2 regions of the Bradyrhizobium sp. NP1 genome follow, and region 1 is predicted to be linked to the other one. Evidence: predicted binding sites of a transcription regulator. Region 1 holds the regulator's gene; the other holds the start of a gene.
What was found. Region 1 encodes PhoB, which activates phosphate uptake and scavenging genes when phosphate is short. Its sites were predicted from a motif close to TGTCATNNANCTGTCAT; they were not measured.

Region 2: the regulator PhoB is predicted to act here: its motif matches at 3,053-3,069, upstream of QOU61_RS21270 (DUF47 domain-containing protein).

Annotation. Positions count from the first base shown of each region.
Region 1 covers NZ_CP127385.1:827,734-835,517, forward strand. Annotated here, with positions in the region: gene QOU61_RS03880 (ATP-binding protein) at 1-513, shown strand, start outside; gene pstS (phosphate ABC transporter substrate-binding protein PstS) at 648-1,658, shown strand; gene pstC (phosphate ABC transporter permease subunit PstC) at 1,837-2,826, shown strand; gene pstA (phosphate ABC transporter permease PstA) at 2,831-3,682, shown strand; gene pstB (phosphate ABC transporter ATP-binding protein PstB) at 3,679-4,500, shown strand; gene phoU (phosphate signaling complex protein PhoU) at 4,528-5,247, shown strand; gene phoB (phosphate regulon transcriptional regulator PhoB) at 5,306-6,010, shown strand; gene QOU61_RS03915 (GcrA family cell cycle regulator) at 6,180-6,692, opposite strand; gene QOU61_RS03920 (aspartate aminotransferase family protein) at 7,158-7,784, shown strand, end outside.
Region 2 covers NZ_CP127385.1:4,395,833-4,403,616, reverse strand. Annotated here, with positions in the region: gene QOU61_RS21285 (ABC transporter substrate-binding protein) at 1-1,013, shown strand, start outside; gene QOU61_RS21280 (branched-chain amino acid ABC transporter permease) at 1,107-1,970, shown strand; gene QOU61_RS21275 (branched-chain amino acid ABC transporter permease) at 1,972-2,940, shown strand; gene QOU61_RS21270 (DUF47 domain-containing protein) at 3,108-3,752, shown strand; gene QOU61_RS21265 (inorganic phosphate transporter) at 3,908-4,912, shown strand; gene sugE (quaternary ammonium compound efflux SMR transporter SugE) at 4,905-5,219, opposite strand; gene QOU61_RS21255 (peptide chain release factor 3) at 5,373-6,992, shown strand; gene QOU61_RS21250 (UCP034077 family protein) at 7,113-7,718, shown strand.

The DNA.
Region 1 (7,784 bases):
GCCCATGTCCGCCCCGATACCCAGGTCGACATCGTGCCGATCATCCGCCAGGTCGCCGATGGTCTCGAGCCGCTCGCGCGCGAGCGGCAGGTCGTGGTCGAGACCGACCTGCCGGAGGCGCCGGTCGTGATCGCCGGCGATCGCGAGGAACTGCTCCGCCTGTTCGAGAACCTGATCGAGAACGCGCTGAAATACGGCGCTTCCGGCGGCCGGGTGATCGTGTCGCTGTCCTCGGCCGTTTCCGGCGAAGGCACGCCGGAGGTGCGGGTGATGGTGCGCGATTTCGGCCCCGGCATCGCGCCGGAACATCTGCCGCGGCTCACCGAGCGCTTCTATCGGGTCGATGTCGGCGACAGCCGTGCGCAGGGTGGAACCGGACTCGGTTTATCGCTGGTGAAACATATTCTTAACCGTCACCGCGGCCGTCTTTTGATCGAAAGCCTGCCGCGGCACGGCGCCACCTTTACCGCCTGTTTCCCCCAGATACGGACCCCCGCGGTAGCGCAAAGCTGATATTTTTCAGCTGTTTAGTGCTGTCATCCAAGTGTCATCTAACCTTCGTAAAACGAGCACCGACCGCTCCTAAACGGACCGGCGTGAGCGCGATCGGGCGTGCCAGACGCTTCGCTCACCAGATGGAGATCAGCATGAATTTCGTCAAAGCAATCGTCGCCGCCGGCTTGGTCGCCGCTTCGACCTCGGCGTTCGCCGCCGACATCACCGGCGCGGGTGCGACGTTCCCATTCCCGATCTATTCGAAATGGGCGGATGCCTACAAAAAGGAAACCGGCAACGGTCTGAACTATCAGTCGATCGGCTCCGGCGGTGGCATCAAGCAGATCCAGGCCAAGACCGTCACCTTCGGCGCCACCGACATGCCGCTGAAGGCCGACCAGCTCGAGAAGGATGGCCTCGCGCAGTGGCCGATGGTGATGGGCGCGATCGTTCCGGTGGTCAACATCGAGGGCGTGAAGCCCGGTGAGATGGTGTTCGACGGCGAGACGCTCGCCAATGTCTATCTCGGCAAGATCACCAAGTGGGACGATCCCGCGATCAAGAAGCTCAATCCGAACGTGAAGCTGCCGTCCGAGGCCATCACCGTTGTGCGCCGTTCCGACGGCTCCGGCACGACCTTCAACTTCACCGATTATCTCTCCAAGGTCAGCGCCGACTGGAAGAGCAAGGTTGGCGAGGGCACGGCGGTCGAGTGGCCGACCGGTGTCGGCGCCAAGGGCAATGAAGGCGTCTCCGGCAACGTCGGCCAGACCAAGAACTCGATCGGCTATGTCGAGTACGCCTATGCCAAGCAGAACAAGCTGGTCTACACCGCGATGGTCAACAAGGCCGGCAAGTCCGTGCAGCCGACGGTCGAGACCTTCCAGGCGGCCGCCGCGAACGCCGACTGGACGCATGCGCCCGGCTACTACGTCATCCTGACCGATCAGCCCGGCGACAAGTCCTGGCCGATCACCGCCTCGACCTTCATCCTGATGCACAAGGATGCGACCGACAAGGCGGCCTCGCAGGAAGCCATCAAGTTCTTCCGCTGGGCGTTCAAGAACGGCGGCAAGATGGCCGAGGAGCTCGACTACATTCCGATGCCGGCCAACGTCGTCGATCTGATCGAGAAGACCTGGTCGTCGGATATCAAGAGCTAAAGGCCTGCTCCTCCCCTGGCCAGGGGAGGCCCGGTCTTCAGGTACAGGGGCGCGGGCGGCTCGAACCACCCGCGTCGCCTTCTTCAAGAGAAGGCGCAAACGAAAGAGAAACCGGACCCAGCCAAACGCGGCCCGGATCGCGTAAGCTGCTAGAGACCAGGGGATTGGCGTGGCAGAGATGGCCGTTGAAAGCGACGCGTTGCAAGCCGCCGGGCCTTACGATCGCGCCAAGGCACTCAGTGCCTTCAAGCTCGGCGACATCACCTTCTATTGGATCACCCGCGCTTCGGCGATTTCGGTGCTGCTCATCCTTGGCGGCATCATCCTGTCGCTGATCGTCGGTGCCTGGCCCGCGATGCGGGAATATGGCGTGAGCTTCCTGACCACGCAGCGCTGGGCGCCCTCGGCCGACCCGCCGGTGCTGGGCGCGCTCGGGCCGATCTACGGCACGCTGGTGACTTCCTTCATCGCGATGCTGATCGCCATTCCCGTCGGCCTCGGCATCGCGATCTTCCTCACCGAGCTCTGCCCGCAATGGCTGCGCCGCCCGATCGGCATTGCGATCGAGCTGCTCGCCGGCATCCCCTCGATCATCTACGGCATGTGGGGCTTCTTCGTGCTCGGGCCGTTCCTGGCCTACACCTTCCAGCCGGCGATGATCCACCTGTTCGACGGCGTGCCGGTGCTAGGAGCGATTTTCGCCGGCCCGCCGTCCTATCTCAGCCTGTTCAACGCGGCGCTGATTCTCGCGATCATGGTGCTGCCGTTCATCACCGCGATCTCGGTCGACGTGTTCCGCACCGTGCCGCCGGTGCTGAAGGAGGCCGCCTACGGCGTCGGCTGCACCACCTGGGAGGTCGTGCGCAGCGTGGTCATTCCCTATACCCGCGTCGGCGTCATCGGCGGCATCATGCTGGCGCTCGGTCGCGCGCTCGGCGAGACCATGGCGGTGACCTTCATCATCGGCAATTCGTTCCGCATCACCGGATCGATCTTCTCGCCGGGCACCACGATCTCGGCGGCGATCGCCAGCGAGTTCGCCGAAAGCGACGGCCTGCATCAATCGGGCCTGATCCTTCTCGGCCTGCTGCTGTTCGTGCTGACCTTCATCGTGCTTGCCGCCGCGCGGCTGATGCTGCTGCGCCTGGAAAAGAAGGCGGGGAACTAGCGCCATGGCCCTCAACTCGATCTATGCGCGCCGCCGCCGCCGGGACATCATCGTCCGCGGGCTGTGCGTCTGCGCGGCGCTGTTCGGCGTCACCTGGCTCGCGCTGATCCTGTTCACGCTGTTCTATAACGGCATCGCCGGCCTCAACCTGCAGGTCTTCACCGAGAACACGCCGCCGCCCGGCTCGACCGAAGGCGGCCTGCTCAACGCCATCACCGGCTCGATCATCATGACCGGGATCGGGGTCGGGATCGGCGCGCCGCTCGGCCTGTTCGCCGGCACCTACCTCGCCGAATATGGCCGCAACGACCGCCTCACCTCGGTGATCCGCTTCATCAACGACATCCTGCTCAGCGCGCCGTCGATCATCATCGGTCTCTTCATCTACGGCGCGGTGGTGGTGCCGATGAAAGGCTTCTCGGCGATCGCGGGCTCGCTCGCGCTTGCGGTGATCGTGATCCCGGTCGTGCTGCGCACCACCGAGGACATGCTCCTGCTGGTGCCGAACCCGCTGCGGGAAGCCGCGAGCGCGCTCGGGCTGCCGCGCTCGCTGGTGATCAAGAGGATCGCCTACCGCGCGGCGCGAAGCGGCCTGATCACCGGCGTGCTGCTCGCGACCGCACGCGTCGCCGGCGAAACCGCGCCGCTGCTGTTCACCGCGCTGTCCAACCAGTTCTTCAGCCTGAGCCTGACCAAGACGATGGCCAACCTGCCGGTGACCATCAACAACTTCGTGCAGAGCCCGTATGCCTACTGGAAGCAACTCGCATGGAGCGGGGCCCTGCTGATCACACTGACCGTGCTCGCGCTGAATATCGGCGCGCGCATCCTGGGCGCCGAGAGGAGCGCAAAATGAACGATCTTTCTGTATCCATGAGTACCGCAAGCTCGCACGGCCATTCGGTGCCGCTGCCGGAGGCGCCCGCCAAGGTGACCGCTCGCAACCTCAATTTCTACTATGGCGAGAACCACGCGCTGAAGAACATCAACCTGACGCTCGGCACCAACAGGGTGACGGCATTCATCGGTCCCTCCGGTTGCGGCAAGTCGACGCTGTTGCGCATCTTCAACCGGATGTACGACCTCTACCCGGGCCAGCGCGCCAGTGGGCAGTTGATGCTCGACCAGACCAATATCCTGGACCCCCGGCTCGACCTCAACCTGTTGCGCGCGCGGGTCGGCATGGTGTTCCAGAAGCCGACGCCGTTCCCGATGACCATCTACGAGAACATCGCCTTCGGCATCCGCCTCTACGAGCGGATTTCCAAGTCCGAGATGGACGACCGGGTCGAGAAGGCGCTGCGCGGCGGCGCGCTCTGGAACGAGGTCAAGGACAAGCTGAACGCCAGCGGATTGAGCCTGTCCGGCGGCCAGCAGCAGCGGCTTTGCATCGCCCGCACGGTGGCGGTGCGGCCGGAGGTGATCCTGTTCGACGAGCCGTGCTCGGCGCTCGATCCGATCTCCACCGCCAAGGTCGAGGAGCTGATCCAGGAACTGTCCGAGCAGTACACGATCGCGATCGTCACTCACAACATGCAGCAGGCGGCGCGCGTCTCCGACAAGACCGCCTTCATGTATCTCGGCGAGCTGATCGAGTTCGACGAGACCAGCAAGATCTTCACCTCGCCGAGCGATCGGCGTACCCAGGACTACATCACCGGCCGCTTCGGCTGACACGCTGACCGCGGAGGATTTTGACACATGGCTTCTGAACACACCGCCAAGGCTTTCGACAGCGACCTGCAGGAACTCACCCGCCTGGTAGCGGAGATGGGCGGCCTCGCCGAACGCATGATCGTCGAATCCGTCGACGCGTTGGTGCGCCACGACATCGCGCTCGGCCAGCGCGTGGTCGCGGCCGACCTCGAGATCGACAACATGCAGCGCCTGATCGAGGAGCGCGCGGTGCTGACCATCGCGCGGCGCCAGCCGATGGCGGTCGACCTGCGCGAGATCGTCGGCGCCATGCGGGTGGCGATCGACCTCGAGCGGATCGGCGACCTCGCCAAGAACATGGGCAAGCGCGTCGCCGCGCTGGAAAGCGATTTCCATCCCTTGAAGCTGATCCGCGGATTGGAGCACATGACCGACCTCGTTCAGCAGCAGGTCAAGAGCGTGCTCGACGCCTATGCGGCGCACGATTTGCCGGCGGCGATGAGCGTATGGAAGGGCGACGAGGAGGTCGACGCCATCTGCACCTCGCTGTTCCGCGAACTGCTCACCTACATGATGGAAGATCCGCGCAACATCTCGTTCTGCATTCACCTGATGTTCTGCGCCAAGAACATCGAGCGGATCGGCGACCATGCGACCAATATCGCGGAAACCGTGTTCTACATGATCGAAGGCCAGCAGATTCTCGACAAGCGTCCGAAGGGTGACATGACGACCTTCGCTGCCACGATTCCGGGCAACAATTAAGCCGCGGGGCGAAGCAGCGGATCAGGCCACGGCTCAAGCCAATGGAGAAGACCTAGCCATGAGCGCGCGCATACTGGTGGTGGAGGATGAGGAGGCGCTGACCACGCTGTTGCGCTACAACCTCGAGGCAGACGGCTACGAGGTCGAGACGGTGGCGCGCGGTGACGATGCCGACACGCGAATGAAGGAACGCGTTCCCGACCTGATCGTGCTGGACTGGATGCTGCCGGGCCTGTCCGGCATCGAGCTGTGCCGGCGCCTGCGGGCGCGGCCCGAGACCAAGCAGCTTCCGATCATCATGTTGACCGCGCGCGGCGAGGAGAGCGAGCGCGTCCGCGGGCTTGCGACCGGCGCCGACGACTACATCGTCAAGCCGTTCTCGGTGCCGGAACTCCTGGCGCGCGTGAAAGGCCTGCTGCGTCGTGCGAGCCCCGAACGGCTCGCAACCGTGCTCGCCTATGGTGACATCGAGCTCGATCGCGAGAAGCGCCGCGTGGCGCGATCCGGCCGTCCGATCGATCTCGGCCCGACCGAGTATCGCCTGCTCGAATTCTTCCTCGAGCACCCGGGCCGGGTGTTTTCCCGCGAGCAGCTGCTCGACAGCGTCTGGGGCCGCGACATCTATATCGACGAGCGCACCGTCGACGTGCATATCGGCCGCCTGCGCAAGCTGCTCAATCCGGGCCGCGAGCAGGATCCGATCCGCACCGTCCGCGGCGCCGGCTACGCGCTCGACGACCGCTTCGCCAAAGCCGCGGAGTGATCGCCGTCGTCCCGCGAACGCGCGCGTTGATAGGCTCCGCGCGGGCCGCGACCCATAACCGCAGGTCTTGATTGCTTGGACGAGCTGCATCGACAGCTCGAAATGACCACGTGGTTCAGTGGTTCGGAGTCCCCGCCTTCGCGGGGACGACATCCGCCGGCGAGCGAGCCTACCTCGAATTCGGCTTGGTCGACGGCCGCCTTCGATCGGCGGCGGGCTGATAGGCGACCCGCGAGTGATGTGCGCAATAGGGCAGTCCGGCAAGCGCCTTGCCGCCGCAGAAGAAGAAGTCGGGGCTGGCGGGATCGCCGACCGGCCAATGGCAGGTGGCCTCGTTCAATTCGAGCAGCGACAGCCGCTGGCTCATCGGCACCACGTTGTCATAGGCGATCGGATCGGGCTCGAGCTCGACCTCGAAGGCGTGCGCGAGCGCCGTGTTGCCGCGCGAGACCGGGCGCGATACCCGCATCATGTGCTGGGCGGGGCGCGCCTTGCGCTGGCGTGGCGCCGCCGACGATGGACTCTTGGCGCGGCCCGAAAGGCCGAGCCGATGCACCTTGCCGATCACCGCGTTGCGCGTCACGTTTCCGAGCTCGGCGGCGATCTGGCTCGCCGACAGGCCGGCCTCCCAGAGTTTCTTCAACTGCTCGACGCGCTCGTCGGACCAGGTCAATACCGTCATCACGCTCTTCCCTTCGCGTAGCGCCGGCCGCTTGCCAGGCGGTGCTGCGATGCCAAAAAAAATCCCTGCGCGCAGAATCCCTTAACCCTCGCCGGGCCGATCAGGCGCGCCCGGACGTTTACGCGAACCGTTAACACTCTTGAGGGTCAGAACCGCCGCACGAGATGTCGTATCCGACGGCCCAAACGCTACAATATGGCGTGACTCGGGCGCAAGAGTCCCCGGCCACGACGTCCACATGTTCCGTTACTTATGCATTTGATTTTGTCTTTTCCACCACACCGCAATGTTACGGGCGGCACAGGCCCCGCGCAGCCTGCGCCTGACGGCATTGACACCCATCTCTGCGCGCCTAGAATGCTTCTACGTGCCGCCCTGAAAAGGCGGCACGTTTTGTTTTCTGCTGTTGATGCGGCCGCGCCAATGCGCGCATCATCATTGTTCTCGAACGCTCAAGTGACCGCCATGACCAACAGCGCCACGTCGCATCTGCTTCCGGTTTTCGCCAGGGTCGACCTCGGCTTCGAACGCGGCGAAGGCTGCTGGCTGGTCGCGACCAACGGCGAGCGCTATCTCGATTTCACCTCGGGCGTCGCGGTCAACGCGCTCGGCCACGCGCATCCGCATCTGGTCAAGGCGCTGCAGGAGCAGGCGACGAAACTCTGGCACATGTCGAACCTGTTCAAGAGCCCCGATGGCGAGAAGCTCGCCGCGCGGCTGTGCGATGAGAGCTTCGCCGACCTCGTGTTCTTCTGCAATTCCGGCGCGGAAGCGATGGAGGGCGTGATCAAGCTGGTGCGCCACTATCACTTCTCCAAGGGCCATCCCGAGCGCTACCGCATCATCACCTTCGAGGGCGCCTTCCACGGCCGCACGCTCGCGACGCTCGCCGCCACCGGCTCCGCCAAATATCTCGAAGGTTTTGGGCCGCCGGTTGACGGCTTCGACCAGGTGCCGCATGGCGACATCGAGGCGGTGAAGAAGGCGATCGGTCCCCACACCGCCGGCATCCTGATCGAGCCCGTGCAAGGCGAAGGCGGCGTGCGCTCGGCGCCGATGGCCTTCTTCAAGGCGCTGCGCCAGCTCTGCGAC
Region 2 (7,784 bases), 3.6 Mb from region 1:
ACGTGATCTCGGGCGACCATCAGAACAAGCCCGATATCGGCAGCACGATCGCGCGGCAGTGGTTCGACGTCGAAAAGGTCGACGTCGTCGTCGACGTGCCGAATTCCGGCGTGGCGCTGGCCGTCAACAACGTGGTCAAGGAGAAGAACGGCGTCTACATCAATTCGGGCGCGGCCACCTCCGACCTCACCAATGCGCAGTGCTCGCCGAACACCGTGCACTGGACCTACGACACCTACATGCTCGCCCACACCACGGGGCAGGCGCTGGTGAAGGCCGGCGGCGATACCTGGTTCTTCCTCACCGCCGACTACGCCTTCGGCGCGGCGCTCGAGCGCGACACCACCGCGGTCGTCGTCGCCAATGGCGGCAAGATCGTCGGCAGCGTCAAGCATCCGCTCAACACCTCCGACTTCTCTTCCTTCCTGCTCCAGGCCCAGTCGTCCAAGGCGAAGATCATCGGCCTTGCCAATGCCGGCGGCGACACCACCAATTCGATCAAGCAGGCGGCCGAGTTCGGTATCGTCAAGGGCGGGCAGAAACTCGCGGCGCTGCTTCTGTTCCTCACCGACGTCAAGGCGATCGGGCTCGAGACCGCGCAGGGTTTGAACTTCACCGAGACCTTCTACTGGGACATGAACGACCAGACCCGCGCCTTCTCCAAGCGTTTTTCCGAGCGCATGAAGAACAGCGCGCCGCCGACCATGGTGCAGGCCGGCGTCTATTCGGGCCTGTTGCATTACTTCAAGGCGCTGGAGGCGCTCGGCGGCAATCCGCATGACGGCGTCAAGGTGGTCGAGAAGATGAAGTCGATCCCGACCGATGATCCCTTGTTCGGCAAGGGTTCGATCGAGCCCAACGGCCGCACCATCCACAGCGCCTATCTGTTCGAGGTGAAGAAGCCGTCGGAGTCCAAGGCGCCGTGGGATTTCTACAAGCTGGTCGGCACCGTTCCGGGCGACGAGGCGTTCACGCCGCTCTCGCAGAGCACGTGCGCGCTCTTGAAGAAGTAGTATCGCGCGAAGGCCGCCGGCCTCGCGCCGGCGGCCTTTGAGCGAAGTGGACAGGATCGAGCGCCACGGGATTGAGCGCGAAAGAATGGAACCATGCAGGCTCTCTACGCACAGCTTCTGGTCGGACTGATCAACGGCTCGTTCTACGCGCTGCTCAGCCTCGGGCTTGCCGTGATCTTCGGCATGCTCAACATCATCAACTTCGCCCACGGCGCGCTCTACATGATGGGCGCGTTCTGCGCCTATTTCCTGCTCAATGTCGCCGGCATCGGCTACTGGCCGGCGCTGATCATCGCGCCGATCGTGGTCGGCATCTTCGGCATGATCCTCGAGCGCACTATGCTGCAGCGGCTCGCCGGGCTCGATCATCTCTACGGCCTGCTGCTCACCTTCGGCATCGCGCTGATCGTGCAGGGCGTGTTCCAGAACTATTTCGGTTCTTCCGGTCTGCCCTATGCGATCCCCGATGAGCTCAAGGGCGGCATGAATCTGGGCTTCATGTTCCTGCCAGTCTATCGCGGCTGGGTGGTGGTGTTCTCCCTGGTGGTCTGCCTCGCCACCTGGTTCCTGATCGAGAAGACCCGGCTAGGCGCCTATTTGCGCGCGGCGACCGAAAATCCGACCCTGGTGCGCGCCTTCGGCATCAACGTGCCCAGGATGATCACGCTGACCTACGGCCTCGGCGTCGGGCTGGCGGCGCTCGCCGGCGTATTGTCGGCGCCGATCAACCAGGTCCGGCCGCTGATGGGCGCCGACCTCATCATCGTGGTGTTCGCGGTGGTGGTGATCGGCGGCATGGGCTCGATCATGGGTTCGATCATCACCGGCTTCGCGCTCGGGGTGATCGAGGGACTGACGAAATATTTCTATCCCGAGGCTTCCAACACCGTGGTGTTCGTGCTGATGGTGCTGGTGTTGCTGGTGAAGCCGGCGGGACTGACCGGACGGGCGGCCTGACATGACAGCAATCACCGACGATACCTTGCCGATGACGCCGCGCGCGATGCGCGACGAGATGACCGTGTTCGCGATCATGGCCGTGCTGCTCGGGGTCGTGCCGTGGACCGGCCTCTATCCGTTCTTCGTGATGCAGGCGCTGTGCTTTGCGCTCCTGGCCTGCGCGTTCAACCTGCTGATCGGCTACGGCGGCTTGCTGTCGTTCGGCCACGCGATGTTCCTCGGCACCGCCGGTTATGTCAGCGCGCACGCGCTCAAGGTATGGGGCTGGCCACCCGAACTCGGCATCGTCGCCGGCACGGCCGCAGCCGCGGCGCTCGCCGTCGTTACCGGCTTCGTGTCGATCCGCCGCCAGGGCATCTATTTCTCGATGATCACCCTGGCGCTGTCGCAGCTCCTCTACTTCATCTATCTGCAGGCGCCGTTCACCCATGGCGAGGATGGCATCCAGGGCATTCCGCAGGGTCATCTGTTCGGTATTTTCGACCTTTCCAGGCCGATCACTCTCTATTACGTCGTGCTGGCCGGCTTCCTCGGCGGCTTCCTCCTGATCTACCGCATCATCAACTCGCCGTTCGGCGAGGTGCTTAAGTCGATCCGGGAGAACGAGCAGCGCGCGATCTCGCTCGGCTACAAGACCGACCAGTACAAGTGGCTGGCCTACGTTCTCTCCGGCACGATCGGCGGCTTCGCCGGGTCGCTGAAAGTGTTCGTGGCGCAGAACGCTTCACTGACCGACGTGCACTGGACCATGTCGGGTGAGATCGTGCTGATGACGCTGGTCGGCGGGCTCGGCACCATCTTCGGCCCCGTCGTCGGCGCCTTCGTGATCATCGCCATGCAGCAGTATCTGGCAGGCTTCGGCCAGTGGGTGACGGTGATTCAGGGCGTGATCTTCGTCGCGTGCGTGCTGATGTTCCGCCGCGGCGTCGTCGGCGAGATCGCGCATTACTTCCGGATATCGCTCTAAATCTCGGATTTCCCGAGGCATTTTTAGCTTTGCCGCCAGTCGCCGTGCCACAAAGCGGTGGATGATCCGGTTTGGCCCGCCGCCCGCGGCGCGCTTCACTGCAAAATGGTCTATGACGGTTTCGTGACAGACCGCTCCGGCCCGTTCCAGGACAATGGAATTGATCCATGATGCGTTGGTTTCGCGCCTTTCTACCCAAGGAGGAGCGGTTCTTCGACCTGTTCGCCAGACATGCCCAGACCGCGGTGTTGGGCGCCCAGGCGCTGCAGGACATGCTGCGCGGCGGCGAGGAGACGCCGGTGTTCTGCCAGCGCATCAACCAGATCGAGAATGACGCCGACGGCATCACCCGCGAGGTGCTGACCGCGGTACGCCGCACCTTCATCACCCCGTTCGACCGCGGCGACATCAAGAACCTGATCACCGCGATGGATGACGCCGTCGACCAGATGCAGCAGACCGCGAAGGCGGTGATGCTGTTCGAGGTGCGCGTCTTCGAGCCGCCGATGCGCGAGATCGGCACGCTTCTGGTCGAATGCGCCAATCTGGTGGTGCGGGCGCTGCCGCTGATGCAATCGATCGGCCACAACGTCGCGATGCTGACCGCGATCACCGAGGAGTTGACCAAGCTCGAAGGGCGCGTCGACGACCTCCATGACATCGGGCTGAAGGAGCTGTTCCTCAAGCATCGCAATGCCAACACCATGGATTTCGTGGTCGGCGCCGAGATCTACGACCATCTCGAGAAGGTCGCCGACCGCTTCGACGACGTCGCCAACGAGATCAGTTCCATCGTGATCGAACAGGTATAGGCATGATCCGGACCCGAAGGGCCGCGTTAGCGCAAAGTGGGAGCCGGTCTTCCCTCGCGACAAACGCGGACCGCGTTTGCGCGGAGATCATGCCCTATAAAAATCCCTGGAGCGCGATCGCGCTTCAGCGCATCGCGCTCTAGGGGGCAGGGTCCGTGGACGCCACGCTGGGTCTTCCGGTTCTCGCGAGCCTGATCGCGGTCGCGCTGCTGTTCGATTTCCTGAACGGGCTGCACGACGCCGCCAATTCCATCGCCACCATCGTCTCGACGCGCGTGCTCCGGCCGCAATATGCGGTGTTCTGGGCCGCCTTCTTCAACTTCGTCGCGTTCCTGGTGTTCGGCCTGCACGTGGCGCAGACCATCGGCACCGGGATCATCGACCCCGCGATCGTCGATGCGCGCGTGATATTCGCGGCGCTGGTCGGCTCGATCGTCTGGAACTTGATCACCTGGTGGCTCGGCATCCCCTCGTCCTCGTCGCATGCGCTGATCGGCGGGCTGGTCGGCGCCGGCATGGCGAAGGCCGGGATCTCTGCGGCGGTCTGGAGCGGGCTGTCGAAGACCATGGCCGCGATCGTGCTGTCGCCGCTGGTCGGCTTCCTGCTTGCGATGGTCCTGGTCGCCATCGTCTCCTGGGCCTCGGTGCGGTCGACGCCGTTCGCGGTGGACCGCGCCTTCCGCATCCTGCAATTCGTCTCGGCCTCGCTCTACTCGCTCGGCCACGGCGGCAACGACGCGCAGAAGACCATGGGCATGATCGCCGTGCTGCTCTATTCGCAGGGTGCGCTGGGCACGGAATTCTTCGTGCCGTTCTGGGTGGTTTTGGCCTGCCAGGCCGCGATGGCGCTGGGTACGCTGATGGGTGGCTGGCGCATCGTCCGCACCATGGGCTTGCGCATCACCAAGCTGACGCCGATGCAGGGCTTTTGCGCCGAGACCGGGGGCGCGGCGACGCTGTTCATGGCGACCTTCCTCGGCGTCCCGGTTTCCACCACCCACACCATCACCGGCGCGATCGTCGGCGTCGGCGCGGCGAGGCGCGTCTCGGCGGTGCGCTGGAACGTCGCAAGCTCCATCGTCTATGCCTGGGTGATCACCATCCCGGCGTCCGCGGCGGTGGCCGCGCTGGCCTATTGGGCGGTGGCGCTGATCAGGTGACGAGCTTGAGCCCGACGATCCCCGCCACGATCAGCGAGATGCTGGCCAGCCGCGCGGCGGTCGCCGGCTCGCCGAACAATAGGATGCCGAGTATCGCGGTTCCCACCGCGCCGATCCCGGTCCATACCGCATAGGCCGTTCCAATCGGCAGCGTCTTCAGCGCCAGCCCGAGCAAGATCACGCTCCCGGCCATGCTGAGCAGCGTCAGCGCTGACGGCACGAGCCGTGTGAAACCCTCGGTGAATTTGAGGCCGATCGCCCAGCCGATCTCCAAGAGCCCGGCCGCGAACAGGATGGTCCACGCCATGACAACCCTCCGTTTTAAAGGCAGGGTCGTCCCCGCGGATAGTTTCGAGGAGAAGGTCGTCCTTCCCACGCCGGATATAGGGATTACGGAACGCTTCGCAAATGCCTAAATGACGCTTGATTGCGCCTGTTTTCCCTGCCAAACGCTCCCGCCATGTCCGATATTACCGTTGCCGCCGAATCGCCGTCCCGCTCGCCGCTTGCAGAAGAAGTAGCGCGGAGGCGCACCTTTGCGATCATATCGCATCCGGACGCCGGCAAGACCACGCTCACCGAGAAGCTGCTTTTGTTCGGCGGCGCCATCAACCTCGCGGGTCAGGTCAAGGCCAAGGGCGAGCGGCGCAACACGCGCTCCGACTGGATGAAGATCGAGCGCGAGCGCGGCATCTCGGTCGTCACGTCGGTGATGACCTTCGAGTTCGAGGGTCTCGTGTTCAACCTGCTGGACACGCCGGGCCACGAGGACTTTTCCGAGGACACTTACCGCACGCTGACCGCGGTCGATTCCGCCGTCATGGTGATCGACGCCGCCAAGGGCATCGAGTCGCGTACGCGAAAGCTGTTCGAGGTCTGCCGCCTGCGCGACATCCCGATCATCACCTTCATCAACAAGATGGACCGCGAGAGCCGCGACACCTTCGAGCTTCTCGACGAGATCGAGAAGACGCTGGCGCTCGACACCACGCCGGTGACCTGGCCGGTCGGCCGCGGGCGCGATTTCATCGGCACCTACGATGTCAGGAATCGCGGCGTGCGCCTGCTCGAAGGCGGCGGCGCCAAGACCGGCGCGGCGCAGCAGATCGACATCGCCGAGCTTGCATCCCGCAATCCCAATCTCGACGTCGCCGCGATCAAGGACGAGCTCCAGCTTGTGACCGAAGCCTGCAAGCCGTTCGAGCTCGGTGCTTTTCGCGAGGGCCATCTGACGCCGGTCTATTTCGGCAGCGCGCTGCGCAATTTCGGCGTCGGCGACCTGCTTGAGGGGCTTGGCCAGTTCGCGCCGCCGCCGCGCGCGCAGGACGCCGACCTGCGCAAGGTCGAGGCCTCCGAGTCGCGCATGAGCGCCTTCGTGTTCAAGATCCAGGCCAACATGGATCCGAACCATCGCGACCGCATCGCCTTTGCGCGGCTCTGCTCCGGCAAGCTTTCCCGCGGCATGAAGGCAAAGCTCGTGCGCACCGGCAAGGCCATGCCGCTGTCGAGCCCGCAATTCTTCTTCGCCCAGGACCGCTCGGTGGCCGACGAGGCCTATGCCGGGGACGTCGTCGGCATCCCCAACCACGGCACCTTGCGGATCGGCGACACGCTGACCGAAGGCGAGGATTTGACCTTCGTCGGCGTGCCGAGCTTCGCGCCGGAAATCGTGCGCCGGGTGCGGCTCACCGACGCCATGAAGGCGAAGAAGCTGAAAGAGGCGCTGCAGCAGATGTCGGAGGAGGGCGTGGTGCAGGTGTTCCGCCCGCGCGACGGCGCGCCGGCCCTGGTCGGCGTGGTCGGCCCGCTGCAGCTCGACGTCCTGAAGGCGCGGCTCGACGCCGAATATTCGCTTCCGGTCGAGTTCGAGGTTTCGGAATTCCAGCTCGCGCGCTGGATCTCATCCGACGACAGGAAGAAGCTCGAGGCGTTCATCGCCGCCAACGGCTCGGGTGTGGCCGACGATGTCGACGGCGACCCGGTCTTCATGGCCAAGAACGAGTTCTATCTCGGCTATACCCGCGAGCGCGCGGAAGGCATCGTCTTTTCCAACGTCAAGGACGTGAAGAAGAAGGCGTGACCGTCAGCTCATTGCGGAACCGTAAGCTCGCGAACGCGCGGATGTGAAGTCCGCCCGTCTTGATATCGACGCCGCGGCAAAGCATTTATTGGTTGCGTCCTTGTTCAACGGGCCGCTTCCATGCCGCGCATCGTCGTCATTCTTGTTGCTGTTGTCATCGCCCTCGCTGTCGCCGGCGGCGCCGACGCGCGCCGGCGGCAGATCAACGCGGTGCCGTTTGCGCACGAGCCCTGCAGCGTGCTCGACAACCGTCCCTGCACGCCTACGTTCTGCAGCGTCTTCAACCACGGCCCTTGCGTCCCGGAGATCTTTTATCCCTACGGCGAGAACCTGCAGCTCACCATCCAGACCGTGCCGGCGCAGCAGGACGCGGAAAAGTACCACCGCCCCGACCATGATCTCGATACCATCGGCGACCTCTTCGCCGAGCTGCGCTCCTGCTGGTCGCCGCCGCCCACCGATCAGGCGCGCGAGGGCATGCAGATGTCGGTGCGCTTCAGCTTCAAGCGCTCCGGCGAGATCATCGGCGCGCCGCGCATGACCTTTGCGACTTCGGGCGTGCCGGCGGAAACCCGCGACACCTATCTGAAGGCGATCAACGCCTCGCTGGATTCCTGCCTGCCGATGAAATTTACCTCCGGCCTCGGCGGCGCCTTGGCAGGCCGGCCGATCGCGATCCGCTATGTCGACAATCGCGAGCTCGGCAAGCCGCCGGAGAAGCAGTGACCTGGCGCTCATTCGGACCTATTTGCCTGCGGCGCGAAAGGTGATAGGCGAGGCGGAGGACGCGGC